2 linked regions of the Dongshaea marina genome follow. The main gene of each other region encodes a partner of the protein of the gene in region 2 in a complex. Links are inferred from orthologs where the notes say so. Each region holds a gene or a part of one and is shown on either strand. Other genes may lie near its edges. The genes, in order: dsbB and DB847_RS00350.

Evidence for each region.
Region 1: the proteins of DB847_RS00350 (region 2) and dsbB are in contact, whole or in part, in a solved structure (PDB 2HI7), measured with the Escherichia coli proteins. The link is inferred for Dongshaea marina from one-to-one orthologs.

The regions. Positions count from the first base shown.
Region 1 is NZ_CP028897.1:2,107,892-2,114,608, reverse strand. The notes cover bases 1,535-4,385. They hold dsbB (disulfide bond formation protein DsbB), read left to right. Parts: upstream 1,535-2,617; coding sequence 2,618-3,154; downstream 3,155-4,385. Other genes in these bases: DB847_RS10100 (DUF3179 domain-containing protein), read left to right, coding at 3,578-4,385; DB847_RS10105 (hypothetical protein), read right to left, coding at 3,195-3,464; nhaB (sodium/proton antiporter NhaB), read left to right, coding at 1,535-2,513. In the rest of the region: fatty acid metabolism transcriptional regulator FadR, read right to left, coding at 1-682; more of nhaB, read left to right, coding at 924-1,534; more of DB847_RS10100, read left to right, coding at 4,386-4,534; DB847_RS10095 (hypothetical protein), read left to right, coding at 4,668-5,273; DB847_RS10090 (Calx-beta domain-containing protein), read right to left, coding at 5,300-6,717. UniProt on the Escherichia coli protein: Required for disulfide bond formation in some periplasmic proteins such as PhoA or OmpA. Acts by oxidizing the DsbA protein.
Region 2 is NZ_CP028897.1:67,855-74,670, reverse strand. What follows is about bases 2,126-5,075. They hold DB847_RS00350 (thiol:disulfide interchange protein DsbA/DsbL), read right to left. Parts: upstream 3,983-5,075; coding sequence 3,269-3,982; downstream 2,126-3,268. Other genes in these bases: DB847_RS00340 (YihD family protein), read right to left, coding at 5,062-5,075; DB847_RS00345 (serine/threonine protein kinase), read right to left, coding at 4,031-5,005; DB847_RS00355 (hypothetical protein), read left to right, coding at 2,900-3,199; DB847_RS00360 (amidohydrolase family protein), read right to left, coding at 2,126-2,640. Outside these bases: DB847_RS00370 (aminotransferase class V-fold PLP-dependent enzyme), read left to right, coding at 1-1,123; DB847_RS00365 (SufE family protein), read left to right, coding at 1,132-1,557; more of DB847_RS00360, read right to left, coding at 1,570-2,125; more of DB847_RS00340, read right to left, coding at 5,076-5,325; DB847_RS00335 (ATP-dependent zinc protease family protein), read left to right, coding at 5,557-6,282; DB847_RS00330 (inactive transglutaminase family protein), read left to right, coding at 6,282-6,816. UniProt on the Escherichia coli protein: Required for disulfide bond formation in some periplasmic proteins such as PhoA or OmpA. Acts by transferring its disulfide bond to other proteins and is reduced in the process. DsbA is reoxidized by DsbB. Required for pilus biogenesis.

The sequences.
Region 1 (6,717 bases), 2.0 Mb from region 2 along the record:
TCCGGCTCCACAAATCTCCAACCCTTTGGGCATACTCTGCCTGAAGGGTTGGAATCACCTCATAAGAGCCCTCCCCCAGCTTCACCCCAAGCTCAGACCAGTAATCAAAAGCGGCCTGTCTCGCTTCGGGCTCGGAAAAGTAAAACTCACAAACCCTCTGGTACAGAGACCTCAGTCCGTTGAACATCAGGCGGTAGGCACAGTTACCGGCATGTTGTTGAATCAGTTCACAAAAGCTCAGCTCAAATGCCTGGTACTCAGCCCCGGTATCTTCGAGTGAGTCGAGCTCACTCAGCAGCCGCAACAATGGTTCTTTGACATCAGCAGCCACACCTTCCAGGTAAAGAGTCCGGGTTTGCATCACAGCTTCAAGCACCTGTTGACTCATGGCCGCCACCTCGGCCTGCACCGAATTAAGACGAATCAGGGTCTCCAGCACATTAAGCCCGACACAGGACCAGAAATCGTTGACCCGGGTTGGTTTGCCATGTTGAATCTTTAGCCAGCCATCCCGGGCAAGGCGTTGCAAGACTTCACGCAAGGTGGTCCGGGTCACCCCGATGAGCTCGGAAAGCTCACGCTCGGCAGGTAACACTGTTCCCGGCGCAAATCGGTTCTTCCAGATTGATTCGATAATATACTCTTCAGCAAAGCCGGCAGGGCTCTGAGCTCTAATGACCATCTACAGCCGTCTCTTAGCAAGGAATAGCGACAATCCGGCGATAATAACAAAGGGCAGTAAACGATAACAAGTCTGGTGCGACCAGTTGACCGGCCTGTTTAGAATAAGATGACATTCCCTTTCTGAATCAACTAGTTTTGAACTAGGCTAAGAATAATAAAGGGCAAAAGAGATAACTATAAGGCGATAAGCCCAAACACTTTTAATTTTGGTTTCACACTAAACAGGGACATAACATACTATGGCTATCAGTTTAGGACGTGCCTTTGGGCACAACTTCCTAGGACACTCGCCACGATGGTACAAGTACACCATCATAGCCTGTCTGGTCATTAACCCCATTTTGTTCTGGCTCAACCCCTTTGTCGCAGGATGGTTACTAGTGATCCAGTTCATCATGACACTGGCGATGGCGCTCAAGTGCTACCCGCTGCAGCCCGGGGGGCTGCTGGCCATTGAGGCCGTGATTATTGGCATGACGAGTCCGGCCCAGGTCAAACATGAATTGATTGCAAATATCGAAGTGTTGCTGCTGCTGATCTTCATGGTTGCCGGCATCTACTTCATGAAAGATCTGTTGCTGTATCTGTTCACCAAACTCTTGGTGCGGATCCGCTCCAAGATAGCACTGTCAGTGGCATTTTGCTTCGCCGCCGCTGTGCTCTCAGCATTCCTTGATGCACTGACGGTCATTGCGGTGATCATTAGTGTCGCGGTTGGCTTCTATGCCATCTACCACAAGGTTGCTTCCGGCAAACACTTCACCCATGATGATCACGATCACAGCCACGACCATGATCTGCATGAGCTTAAGCGCCGCGATCTGGATCAGTTTCGAGCTTTCCTGCGCAGTCTGATGATGCATGCCGCCATAGGAACCGCTTTGGGGGGCGTCTGTACCCTGGTCGGAGAGCCGCAAAATCTGATCATCGGCGAGCGTGCCGGCTGGCACTTTGTCGAGTTCGCGATCCGCATGTCTCCGGTCACCTTCCCGGTTTTGATCTGTGGACTCATCACCTGCGCCATTCTCGAGAAAACCCATTGGTTTGGCTATGGTGACAAGCTCCCGGAAAGTGTCCGCCACATCATCCTGGAGTATGATGAGCACCAGGACTCCCACATGTCCCATAAGGATTATGCCAAACTCATTATCCAGGGGGTGATCGCTCTGTGGCTGATCGTGGCTCTGGCTCTGCATCTGGCTGCCGTGGGCCTGATCGGTCTGTCGGTCATTATTCTGGCGTCGGCCTTTACCGGTGTCACCGAAGAACATGCCATCGGTAAGGCATTTGAAGAGGCCCTGCCCTTTACCGCACTGCTCTCGGTGTTTTTTGTGATCGTGGCGGTGATTATCGATCAGCACCTGTTCGAGCCGATCATTCAATGGGTATTGCAGGTCGAAAAAGAGCACCATCTATGGCTATTCTACCTGGCCAACGGGGTGCTATCGATGGTCAGTGATAATGTGTTTGTCGGCACAGTGTATATCAATGAGGTCAAGGCGGCCCTGATGAATGGTGTCATCGATAATGATCACTTTGATATGCTGGCCGTTGCGATCAACACCGGAACCAACCTGCCCTCGGTGGCAACACCTAATGGTCAGGCTGCATTCCTATTCCTCCTGACCTCAACCCTGGCGCCCCTGCTGCGCTTATCATACGGACGCATGGTCTGGATGGCACTGCCCTACACTATCGTGCTGGGAATCGTGGGCCTGATTGCGATCTCCTTCCTGCTGCATCCGATGACACAGCAGTTTTATGAGTGGGGAATCATCTCCCACCATACTCTCAGTGAGATGTCCAACGCGGCCAGCTCAGCCCACTAACCTCCAACGCGACCTCAGGCAAAAGCCTGAGGTCGCGTTTTCCCATATATTTTTCAATGATTTTATGATTGAATTGCAATCTTCATCCAACACAATGTGACACTATGCTGGATTATCTGAACCAATTTACCCGACACAGAGGCGCCTGGCTGCTACTGGCAGGCGGCGCTCTGTTTCTTGAGTTATGTGCCCTGTTCTTCCAATACGTGCTGAAATTAAGCCCGTGTGAGATGTGTGTTTATGAGCGGGCAGCCGTACTGGGGATCCTGCTGGCTGGCTTAATCGGAGCCATCGCACCGCGGTTTTTCGCGATCCGCTGGATAGGATTTCTGCTGTGGGGTTATAGTGCCTTTCGCGGCCTGCAGCTTGCACTGGAGCACGTACAGATCCAACTCCATCCATCGCCGTTTCAGGTCTGCTCGCTATTTGCCCAGTTCCCCTCCTGGATGCCCCTGGAAAAAATCGCTCCCTGGATGTTTACCCCGCTGGGTAGCTGCACCGAGATCGATTGGCAGTTTTTAGGCCTGACTATGCCGCAGTGGATGGTTGGGATCTTTGCCCTGTTCCTGGCACTGTTTTTCATCTTCGGCCTGCTGCAGTTCAAGAGAAAAGCGTGCAACAGCTGCTGCAATTGTAACTAGCTTTCGTGAGATGGGGGCTGACACAGCTCCCCAGCTCAAGTCAGAAGTCCCGATGATCCCAGGTATCCTTGTCCTCATCAGCGCTCTTGCGGCGATCCTGACCCGAGCGACGCTCAGCCTTCTCCTCACCCGGCTCAAAACGCACTGTCTCTCGCCTGTCTCTTTGAGTTCGCCGCTCTTTGCCACTGCGCCGCTCCGGCCCACTGTACTCTTCTGAAGGCTTCTGCTCACCCCCCCTCTTTTTAGGGTGGATCTGCTCTTCAACCTCTTCGTCGGTCATGAGCCTGAGTTCTGAGTTATCGTCTGCCATGGTGATAATCCTCTACTCGCCTGTTTTTAGTTTGAGTAGATCAGGGATAGTGCGCAAGATTTTAGTGGCAAATTCGGTCTCATAGATATGGCTCATCGACAAAGGGGAACAGGATGCGTAGCTCCTCTATCCGTTGGATGATTCTCGGTTTAATCATCCTGCTGTTTGCTGGGTGCTTCTTATGGTACCAGCACTCCAAGATGGCGATAGCAACCGAGAATGCCCTGGTTGATCCCAATGAGATTCTCTCGGGTGGTCCCCCAAAAGATGGGATCCCGGCACTGCTCAAGCCCAGATTTATCGCACCGGGGCAAGCCCGCTATCTCAAGAGCAGCGATCCTGTGGTCGGTGTCACCATCAATGGACAGTCCAGGGCCTACCCGATCAAGATCCTCAACTGGCATGAAGCCGTCAATGACACCCTGGGAGGAGAGCCTATCGTCGTCACCTTCTGCCCCCTAACCCAGAGTGCACTGGTCTTTGAGCGCAAGATCGCTGGCAAAACCCACACCTTTGGGATCTCTGGCAAGCTCTATAAGAGTAATGTGTTGCTGTACGACCACCAGACCGACAGTCTCTGGTCGCAGCTTAAGGAAAAAGCGATCACAGGTCCCATGTCTGGAGCCACGCTTAAACAACTGCCATCGGTTCAGATCTCCTGGAAGAACTGGCAACGCAAGCAAGCCGCTACCGAGGTTCTCTCAGATGACACAGGTTACAACCGTGACTATTCGGTCGACCCTTACGCCGGTTACTATCGTTTGGGAAGCCTGATGTTTCCGGTTGGAGAGGTCAGAACCGATCTTTCAGCTAAGACCCTGGTGGTTGGGATCCAGACTCAAGGGGTCTCTAAAGCCTACCCGGTGGAGCTGTTTAAGACGTCAGATAAATTGAGAAGAGATCATATTAAGGGAAGGGAGATCCATTTTGAGCTCAGTCAGGAGAATGAAGTCATCTCGGTGAAAGATCAACAAGGGCGCCTCATCCCCCACATCTTCTCCTACTGGTTTGCCTGGCAGGCGTTTCACCCACAAACCGAGCTTTACTCACCCGTTGCAGCCGATTCATGATAGCTTCCGGCCCTGGATATCTGCGCCAGGGTCACTCCTTCCTGGAATAACTTTTCAGCAACAAAGGCTTTTTTTATGAAAGCGCTGGCCGTAAACTGATTCAATCAGGGATGTCAGAAGCCAAGGAGGCCGAATGCTGCAGTTTACTTCGCGCAAAACCAAAGAAGGAGTTATCCTCTGGGCAAATGAGGAGCTCCTGCTCTCCCTCTACCATTTCGTGCTTGATGTGACCCGCCAATCGATGATGCTCCGTGACGATGGCCAGTGTGAAAAGCTCGCCTCTGAGATCAAAACTGCATACAACGGCCTCAGCCATAAAAAAACAGTGCGTAAAGGCAAAGACAGGGTCACCCTGTTAGGCTTTGAGTTAAATTGGGTTCAGTTTATCGCTCAGCTGGCTCTTTTGAGAACCGCACTCTCATATATGGATAGCTCTAAAAAAGAGCAGTACCACATGTTCCTGCTCGAAGATCTTCTGGAGCAAGCCCTCAACTGTAACTTCCCAAGAGAGGCCCCGTTGATCCTGGCCACCTATCACACCTTTTTATTGGGACACAGCGAAGCCGAGCTCAATGGTCAGGATAGCATCAACCGCTGTATCTCTATCTATCTGGCAACCCCCAGTAGTGAGCGACGCACCAAGTTGGCCCCGCTGCTGGGCACTCTGTGCCCACACCTGCACAATGAACAGTTCAGTGCGACCTTTCGCACTCATCTTGAAGCCGCCCAAACGGCCTGAAATAGCATGCAGTAAGTCTGGTGTGCTTACTGCATGATCAGGTTATTGTTATCCAGCAGATCCTGCAGTGCCTGCTCCTCAGTCCAACCAGGGTTTGCTGCGTGGGCATCAAAGTTATCCAGCACCACGGTCACATCATCGGCAGCGGTTCCGGATGTGCCATTAGTATGGACCGTCAATACAGTATCAACCACGCCATCGCTGCCGGTATTAAACGCCAGCTCCAGGTAATTTGCTACATTACCGGGATCATAGCTCTGCATGATATTGCGCAGATCCAGTTGATCCCCCGCATCAAACTTCTCTACCTCAAAACTGTTGATCTCTGAAACTGGATAATCCGGGATCACGAAGTTCTCCTGAGTGGCCTCGGTTTCCACCCCATGCAGTACCATCTTGTTGGACTCAAAATCATTGGCATCCAGGTTATTGTTGGTATGTATCGGGCGAAGTCGCAAAACAACATCATTGAGATCGTTATCGTAATAGCCCCCGGGGTTGAGCACCTTATCGACATCTTCAATCCCTATGGTCACCGAACCATCACCATTTTGGGTAAATTCAAAGTGATCGGTCTCATCTGTATTAAAGCTGGTATGGCTAAAGAAGATGCTGGTCGCCACCGGGCTGCCACTTCCATCCAGGGTTGCACTATACTCCCCGCTCCCAGGATCCCGGGTCAGCTCAAGGTTACTGGCACTCACCGGGCCATTATTAAAACTGGTACCTGCCCCATCACTTAAGAGGAAAAAGCCCACATCATCATCAAAGTCAAGAGTCTTAAGGTGCTTATAAAACACATCCCCCGCATCGACCATGTTGGATTGTGAGTCGAGAATGATCTCTATGCTGCTGGTATCTATCTGCCCATTAGCGTCGAGCTTATAGATCCCCAACACATTATCAAAGCCGATCGTGTGCTGATCCAGCACTTCGATCTGGTACTGCCCGGGACTCTCGTTGAGCACAAAATCGATGCTACTATTGACCGAATCACCGTCCCGGTCAACGTACTCATAGTTGAGGGTAAAGTCCTGGGTACTCTCGCCACTCGCTCTGAAGCTATAGGCCCCGGTGCTGTGATCAAAGGTCAGTACCCCAATCTCTGTACCGGTCGCTGCACCGCCTGTGGTATAAACCGTCATGGAGGCCGCACCCTGGGTATAGGTCGAGGTTTCAATACCGGTACCACTGACCCAGACGATATTGATCGAGGTAGTTTCTATCAGCTCAGAAGGGAGCAAGGCTGTTCCACTGATGAGATCCTGGAGTGGTTCACCGACCGTATCCACCAGAGTATCATTGAGATCTCCCGAGCTCTTCCAGTCTACCTGAGTCACCTGGGCCGACTCACCCACCGCCATCGCATTCAGATAATCACTGGGAGATGAGCCGTTATAATTAGTGACACTCTCCTGCATGATCCCTAACACATGATGCTCAT
Region 2 (6,816 bases):
TACCCACAAACCGAAATCGGTCATTGAGGCCATTGAGCAGTTTTACCAAACCAGTAATGGCAATGTTCACCGAGCCTCACACCTCCTGAGTGCCCGGGCAACCGAACGATTCGAGGCCTCCAGGGAGCGACTGGCCCGCTTTATCAATGCCAGCTCCAGCAAGGAGATCGTCTGGACCCGGGGCACCACAGAGGCGATCAACCTGGTCGCACAAAGCTGGGGGGATGAGAATATCCAGGCGGGAGATGAGATTATCCTCAGTGTCCTGGAACATCACGCCAATATCGTTCCCTGGCAGCAGCTGGCTAAGCGCAAGGGAGCCCTGATTAAGGTGATCCCTCTCACTGCTGCCGGAGAGCTGGATCTCGGCGCCTTTGGCAAGCTCCTGACTCCAAGAACCAAGCTGGTTGCCATCAACCATATTTCTAACGCCCTGGGGGTTGTAAATCCAGTCATGGAGATCTGCTGGCTGGCGAAAAAAGCCGGAGCAACCGTCCTGATCGATGGAGCTCAGGCCGTTGCCCATACTCCCATTGATGTTCAGGATCTCGATTGTGATTTCTATGCCTTCTCCGGCCATAAGCTGTTTGGTCCAACGGGTATTGGGGTGCTCTATGGTCGCCAGGAGTTTTTGGAGCAGATGCCCCCCTGGCAAAGTGGTGGCGAGATGATCGAAAGTGTCAGCTTTGAAGAAACCACCTTTGCTGCACTGCCTTTTAAGTTTGAAGCCGGAACGCCGAACATCGCCGGAGCAGTGGCCCTGTCAACCGCAGTCGACTACTTTGAGTCTCATGACTCCTACCAAAGAATGCAGCATGAACGGGAGCTGATGGATTATGCCAAGCAGCAACTCAGAAGTGTCGATGGACTACAGCTTATCAATCCAACCAAAGGACAGAGCGGCTCGATTTCATTCACTCTGGATAAAATCCACCCTCAGGATGTTGGCATGTTGCTGGATATGCAGGGGATCGCGGTACGGGTCGGCCACCACTGTGCCATGCCTCTTCTCAGTGCCCTTGGCTTATCCGGGACAGTCCGGGCCTCGATGAGCTTCTATAATCAGCATCAGGAGATCGATCATCTTGTAGAAGGTCTGCGTCAGCTAAAGGATTATTTTTAGGAGCCATGATGAGCCAGCCAAATTCCCTCCCTGATCCCCAACAGATCCTCGAGCAGTTTGCCGATGCCAAAACCCCTGAGCAGCGCTTGCGACAGCTGATCCTGTTAGGAAAAGCTCTTCCACCTCTGGAGGAAAAATATAAAACCGATGCCTGTCGAGTTCATGGCTGCGAAAGTGCCGCCTGGCTGCATTGCCAGACGGATGAACAGGGATTATGGCAACTGAGTGCAGACAGTGAGGCTCGCATCGTGCGGGGCTTGATCGCCGTGGTGCTAGCTCCTCTCAACCAAAGAAGCTCACAACAGATCCTAAGCTTCGATATGCATAGCTATATTGAGCAACTCGGATTACGCCAGCAGCTCAGTCCCTCCCGGGGCAATGGCCTCAACGCCATGATTGAAGCGATCTATCAGCAAGTTCAAACCGCGCACTAATAAAGGTGCGGCTCAGCTTCTCTTTTTAACGGGAGTTGCCGCGGTTTGTTCCGCCTCTGACAGCAGCTTCAGCATGTTGGTCTGCGCCACCTTTTCAGCGATGCTTGCTGGCAAATGATCTAAGACAGGATCCCAGCCATGCAACGCCTTTGCTAAATTTTTAAAGGTTCCAACCAGATCCGAGCCCAGCATAAAACGATCCGGATAATCTTTGATCAGTTGAATCCACTGCGGATCGGCCTTGCCCTCCTCGGGGATCATCAGGTCCCTAAGGCTCCATGAGCCCAGGACATACAGATTCGGGTAGCGCTCGAGCAACTGGCGAAGCTCGGGGAGCACAAAATCCAGGCTTTGGCGACGCAGCAAGGTATTACTGGCTCCGGCATGAGCCCAGATAATACGTGTCTTTGGATTACCCTTCAGCGCATTCTCAATCTCCCCCAGATAAAGAGGGGAGCGCTCCCGCTCGGAAGTGATGTTGGAGTGTACAATCACCGGTAGATCGTAGCGCGCGGCCAGCTGGTAGACCTTCATCATAGCCGGATGATCGGCCCTGGCTTGCTCACCCTCGGTTAGGGCAGTCAGGCTATCGTGGCGGGTTAATACCTCTCCGATCCCCTGCCAAAATCCCGGACGCCACTTGAGCATCCGCTCAATATGCTCCACAGCGTTCTGATCCGTGGGGTTAAAGCCATTGATGAAAGGGTGTAAACGCTGCCTCTGTCGAGGCGGCAGCGACTCAACCTCTCTGGCTACAATCTCATCGGTCATCCCGTAGTAATAAACAGGAGAGTCATCGCCAAACACATACCTAGGCTGCTTAGGCTCGGACAGGCTCCATTTTTTGACAACCGGCAAGCCAAACACGATCGCATCCGTGATCCGGGCTCTATCCATATTGGCAATCAGCTGCTTAGCACCCTGGGTTCGTTGAAAAAAATCGACCATGTGCACTTCTGCATCTGCATAGCTACCCTCATAAGCCTCAGCCCCCACCGGAGCCAGGGACAACAGGAGAACCAACACACTGGATAGAGACCTTGATACGACTTTGTGCTCACCAAGCATCAGATTCTTTAACATGAAAAATCTCCCTGGGCCCAGGCTAAATCAGCAGCCCTGTATCTATCATCACTATAGCTCTGTGGAGCTTTATGCCGCAGCTCTCATGAAACATCAGCAGCGCCTAATCCAAGCTGAACCTTGAGAGAATCCCTTTGTTGCTAACTTTACTGTGCTAAATCGGCCCCCCTTTCAGTTTAAAACACGTGGCTATTGCGAGAGCCCCTGGGCTCTGCCAGACTCCGCCAGCGTAAATTAAAGCAGAAAAGGAGTTTTGCTCATGTTAGATCGGCTGATGATCGCAGTTATCGATCCCGTTACTTTTGTTATCGTCCTGGCCTTGCTATGGCATATCCGGCCCGAACGTTTTCGCTGGGGCCTGGTCATCGGGGCTATCATCGCTTACGGGAAGTGTGCCTGGCTCAACTATCCTCATGGCGGCACCCCACCAAGTCATTATCTTGTCTGGCTGATTGCCTGCCTGATCCAGGGAGGAGCTGCATTTACGCTGCTAAAGCTGCTGATGCGGCGCACAACCCGGGAGATTTCGACATCAGCACAGCAAGCCCGGCGAAACTGAGGCATGGCAGGCTTGGCATAAAAAAGCCCCGGCGATTCAGCCAGGGCTCTTGAGGAAATTCTAAACCATTCAGGAATGGTGACTGGCTGTTTCAGCCTGCTGCGCATTAAGCGTCTTGATGCTGCTCGGGTTAACAGCCACCGGCTTGGCACTAGGCTCTGTCTTAGCAAGCAGGTAGTTCACCAGCTGATACAGATAATCCATCTTCTGCTGGGCATCACTGCCACGCAGTCCCTCCAGGCGAACCTGATATTTACCATTGATGATAAATGCCGGAACCCCATACACCTTGTAACTCTCAGTCAGCAGGTTGTATTCGTTGATCATCCCCTCGATCTGAAAATTACTCCAAGCCTCGTCAAATAGCTTTCCATCGACGCCGTTATCGACAAACAGCTTCTTGATATCCGCTTCACTCTTGGGAAGTTTGCGCTCAACCTGAACCGACTCAAACAGCACAGGAGTCATCTTATCACTCACTTCCAGTAGCTGTGCCACCGCAAAGGCTCGCTGAAGCAGGGGACCCGCCTTGCCTCCGAGAGAAGCGATCGGTACCTGCTTGAACTCAGTTCCTTCAGGCGCCTTCTTTTTCATCCCATCAACGATCGGCTCAAACTGGTAGCAGTGAGGACACAGGTAAGAGAAGAACTCCATCACCTGGGGCTTTTCTGTGCCTATCTGCTTCACCACAGTATAATTTTGTCCCTGCTTGAACAGGGGCGCAGCCTGAGCGGCAAAAGCTGCGAATGCTCCAAGTAATAAAGTGACTAACCATCTTTTCATATCTGTTACCTTTGCAGTTTGGCTGGGTTACTCCCCCACCATACCCCGTTAGTTGGAACTCCAGCAAGACTCCTGGAGATCAGAAAGTTGTTCTTTGAGAGCCAGGATCTGTCCCTCCCAGTAATGCATCGAGCCAAACCAGGGAAAAGCGACCGGGAAGGCGGGATCACTCCAGCGCCGGGCAAGCCAGCCCATATAATGGACCATCCGAAGGGCTCTGAGAGGCTCAATCAGCGCCAGCTCACGGCGATCAAACTCGCGAAACATCTCGTACTCTTCGAGGATCACATCCAGCTGCAACCGCCGCTCCCGATCATCGCCAGATAGTAGCATCCACAGATCCTGAATCGCCGGGCCCATTCGGCAATCATCCAGATCAACAAACAGCGGCCCATCACGCCACAAAATATTTCCCGGGTGGCAATCCCCATGGAGACGAATCGCCCTGAACTCGCCAAACTGTTGCTCTGCCCGCTCAATGACAGGATCCAGTGCAGCAAAGAAAGCTTGTTGTAGCTCTTTGGGAACCAGCTGTTGCTGCTCAAGATAAGCTCTGGGTCCATGCAGGTAAGAGGCGCAATCAATAGCGGGGCGCTCAATAAAGGGCTGCTGTTCACAGATCAGGTGAAAGCGCCCGAGGTAACGGCCCGCCCATTCCAGTTGATCCAGGTTATCCACCTCAAAGCTGCGTCCTCCGAGGCTATTCCAGATCGCAAAGCGGTATCCCTGGTACTGTTGCAAGGTCTTGCCATTTAAAACCAGAGGTGCAGCCACCGGAAGCTCGGCATCTGTGGCTTGCCAGCTGAGCTGATGCTCCTCCAGGATCTGGGCATCACTCCAGCGTTGCGGGCGATAAAACTTCACCACATAACGCTGCGACTCATCGTGGAACTGATAGACACGATTTTCATAGCTGTTCAGCGCAAGCAGACCCGATTCAACTCGGATCCCACAGCTTTCAATCGCATCAAGAATTAATTCCGGCGACAGGGCACCGTAATCGACAGGATCTATCTCAGGCATTCAATTATCTCGGGGTGGAAAACTCCCCTGAGTGGGGAGTTTATGGAAAAGTCAGCTTACTTGATGCCACGCGCCTTAAGCAGGGCCTCTTTAAAATCAACTTCACAATCTTTCTTGAGGCCTGGGATCATCTCCTGCTTATCACTACCTCGCATCTTCAGGTGATAGATAAGCACATCATCCGTTAGCTCTTCAAGCGGTCCCTCAAAGCCAGCCTCTTTGGCAAGCTGAGCCAGGATCTGCACCAGGTTCAGCTCCTGCTGCTCCAGCCATACAGGCTCAAGTAGCTCAAGCAACTCTTCAATTCGATGGCACTGCATAAAACCTCCGCTCAACCATAATAGCCAGTGAATAGATCAAAGAATTTTTCTCGCCACATGATGCGCAAATCGGGATAAAAAGTCGATAGCCAGCTCCTCGCTACGAGTGAGCCAGCTGGATGTGCAGATTCTTGTCGCTGCTCACACTTTGATAAAAGTGTCCGTTTTACATAGAGCTAGGGGAGCATGTTACACTTGAAATAGCATGTTCTAAGAAAAACGGAGTTTATGTTGAGATACCCCATATTACTCATAGCCGGTCTACTTACCCTGCTCCTGACAGGGTGTGCGGCACAACACCAGTCCAGCCAAAACTATCAACAGGTCCAGGACCAGATCAAAGATAGCGAGGCTCGAATCAATGCCAAACTTGATGCACAGCAGAAGGTATCAGAAGAACAACTCAAGCAGCTCAAACAACTCGCTCACAACATAGACCCTAAACAGCCAACAGTGACAGTCAGCCCCAAGTTCGACAAGAAAAAGCCCGTCCGTACCGACAAGACCCCGGATGGAAAGCTGATCCTTGGCCAGGTCGAATCCATCTGGATTGAACCGGTCAATGACACCTTCAATGCCCGAATCGATACCGGTGCGACCACCTCCTCCATCAGTGCTCAGGATATCCAGGTTTTTGAGCGCGATGGCAAGAAGTGGGTAAAATTTAATTTAGCTCATGAAGATCGCAACGAGAAGCTCCCCATCGAAACCCCTCTGGTACGCTATGTCAGAATCAAGCAGGCTTCTGCCAAAAAAATTGACCGCCGTCCGGTCGTAAAACTCACGGTAAGGATGGGGGATTTGACAGAACAGGCCGAGTTTACCCTTAAGGATCGCTCCGAGATGATCTATCCGGTGCTGATTGGTCGGGAATTTCTAAAAGACATCGCCGTGGTTGATGTAGCCAAGAAGTATGTTCAACCCAAGCCAAAACTACTCAAAACGGATAAAAGCTGATGGTCTCACGTAAGCCCTTCTATATCCTGATCGCGCTGCTATTGCTGGCGGGCTTAGCCCTAATGCTATATCGCCACTTTAGCTTTGATGTTCCCTGGACCCCGGGGCAAAAACGCCCCATCTGGTCGATTGAAGCCAAGGTAGAATTTAAGGCCCACGGTGATCCCGTGATGGCCTCGCTGGCGATCCCCAGTACCCAGCCTGGCTTTACCCTGCTACAGCAGACCACCGCCAGTCCTGGGTATGGCCTAACCTTTGTGGAAAAAGATGGCTCGGGGCGGGCGGAGTGGTCCGCCCGGACAGCTACCGGCCGTCAGGAGCTCTACTACAAGGTTGATATGCTGGCAGATCCCAATGCCAAGCCCACCTGGTTGGCAACCCCGCCTTCTATCGACAAACAGGTTGAAAAAGAGCCCTTCATCACGGCCGCCGAGCAACTGATGACCCAGGCTCACCAGCGCTCCTCCGACAGCTATACCCTGACCCGTGAGCTTCTCAAAGAGCTCAATGACCCGGAGAGCCAAAACGCTCTGC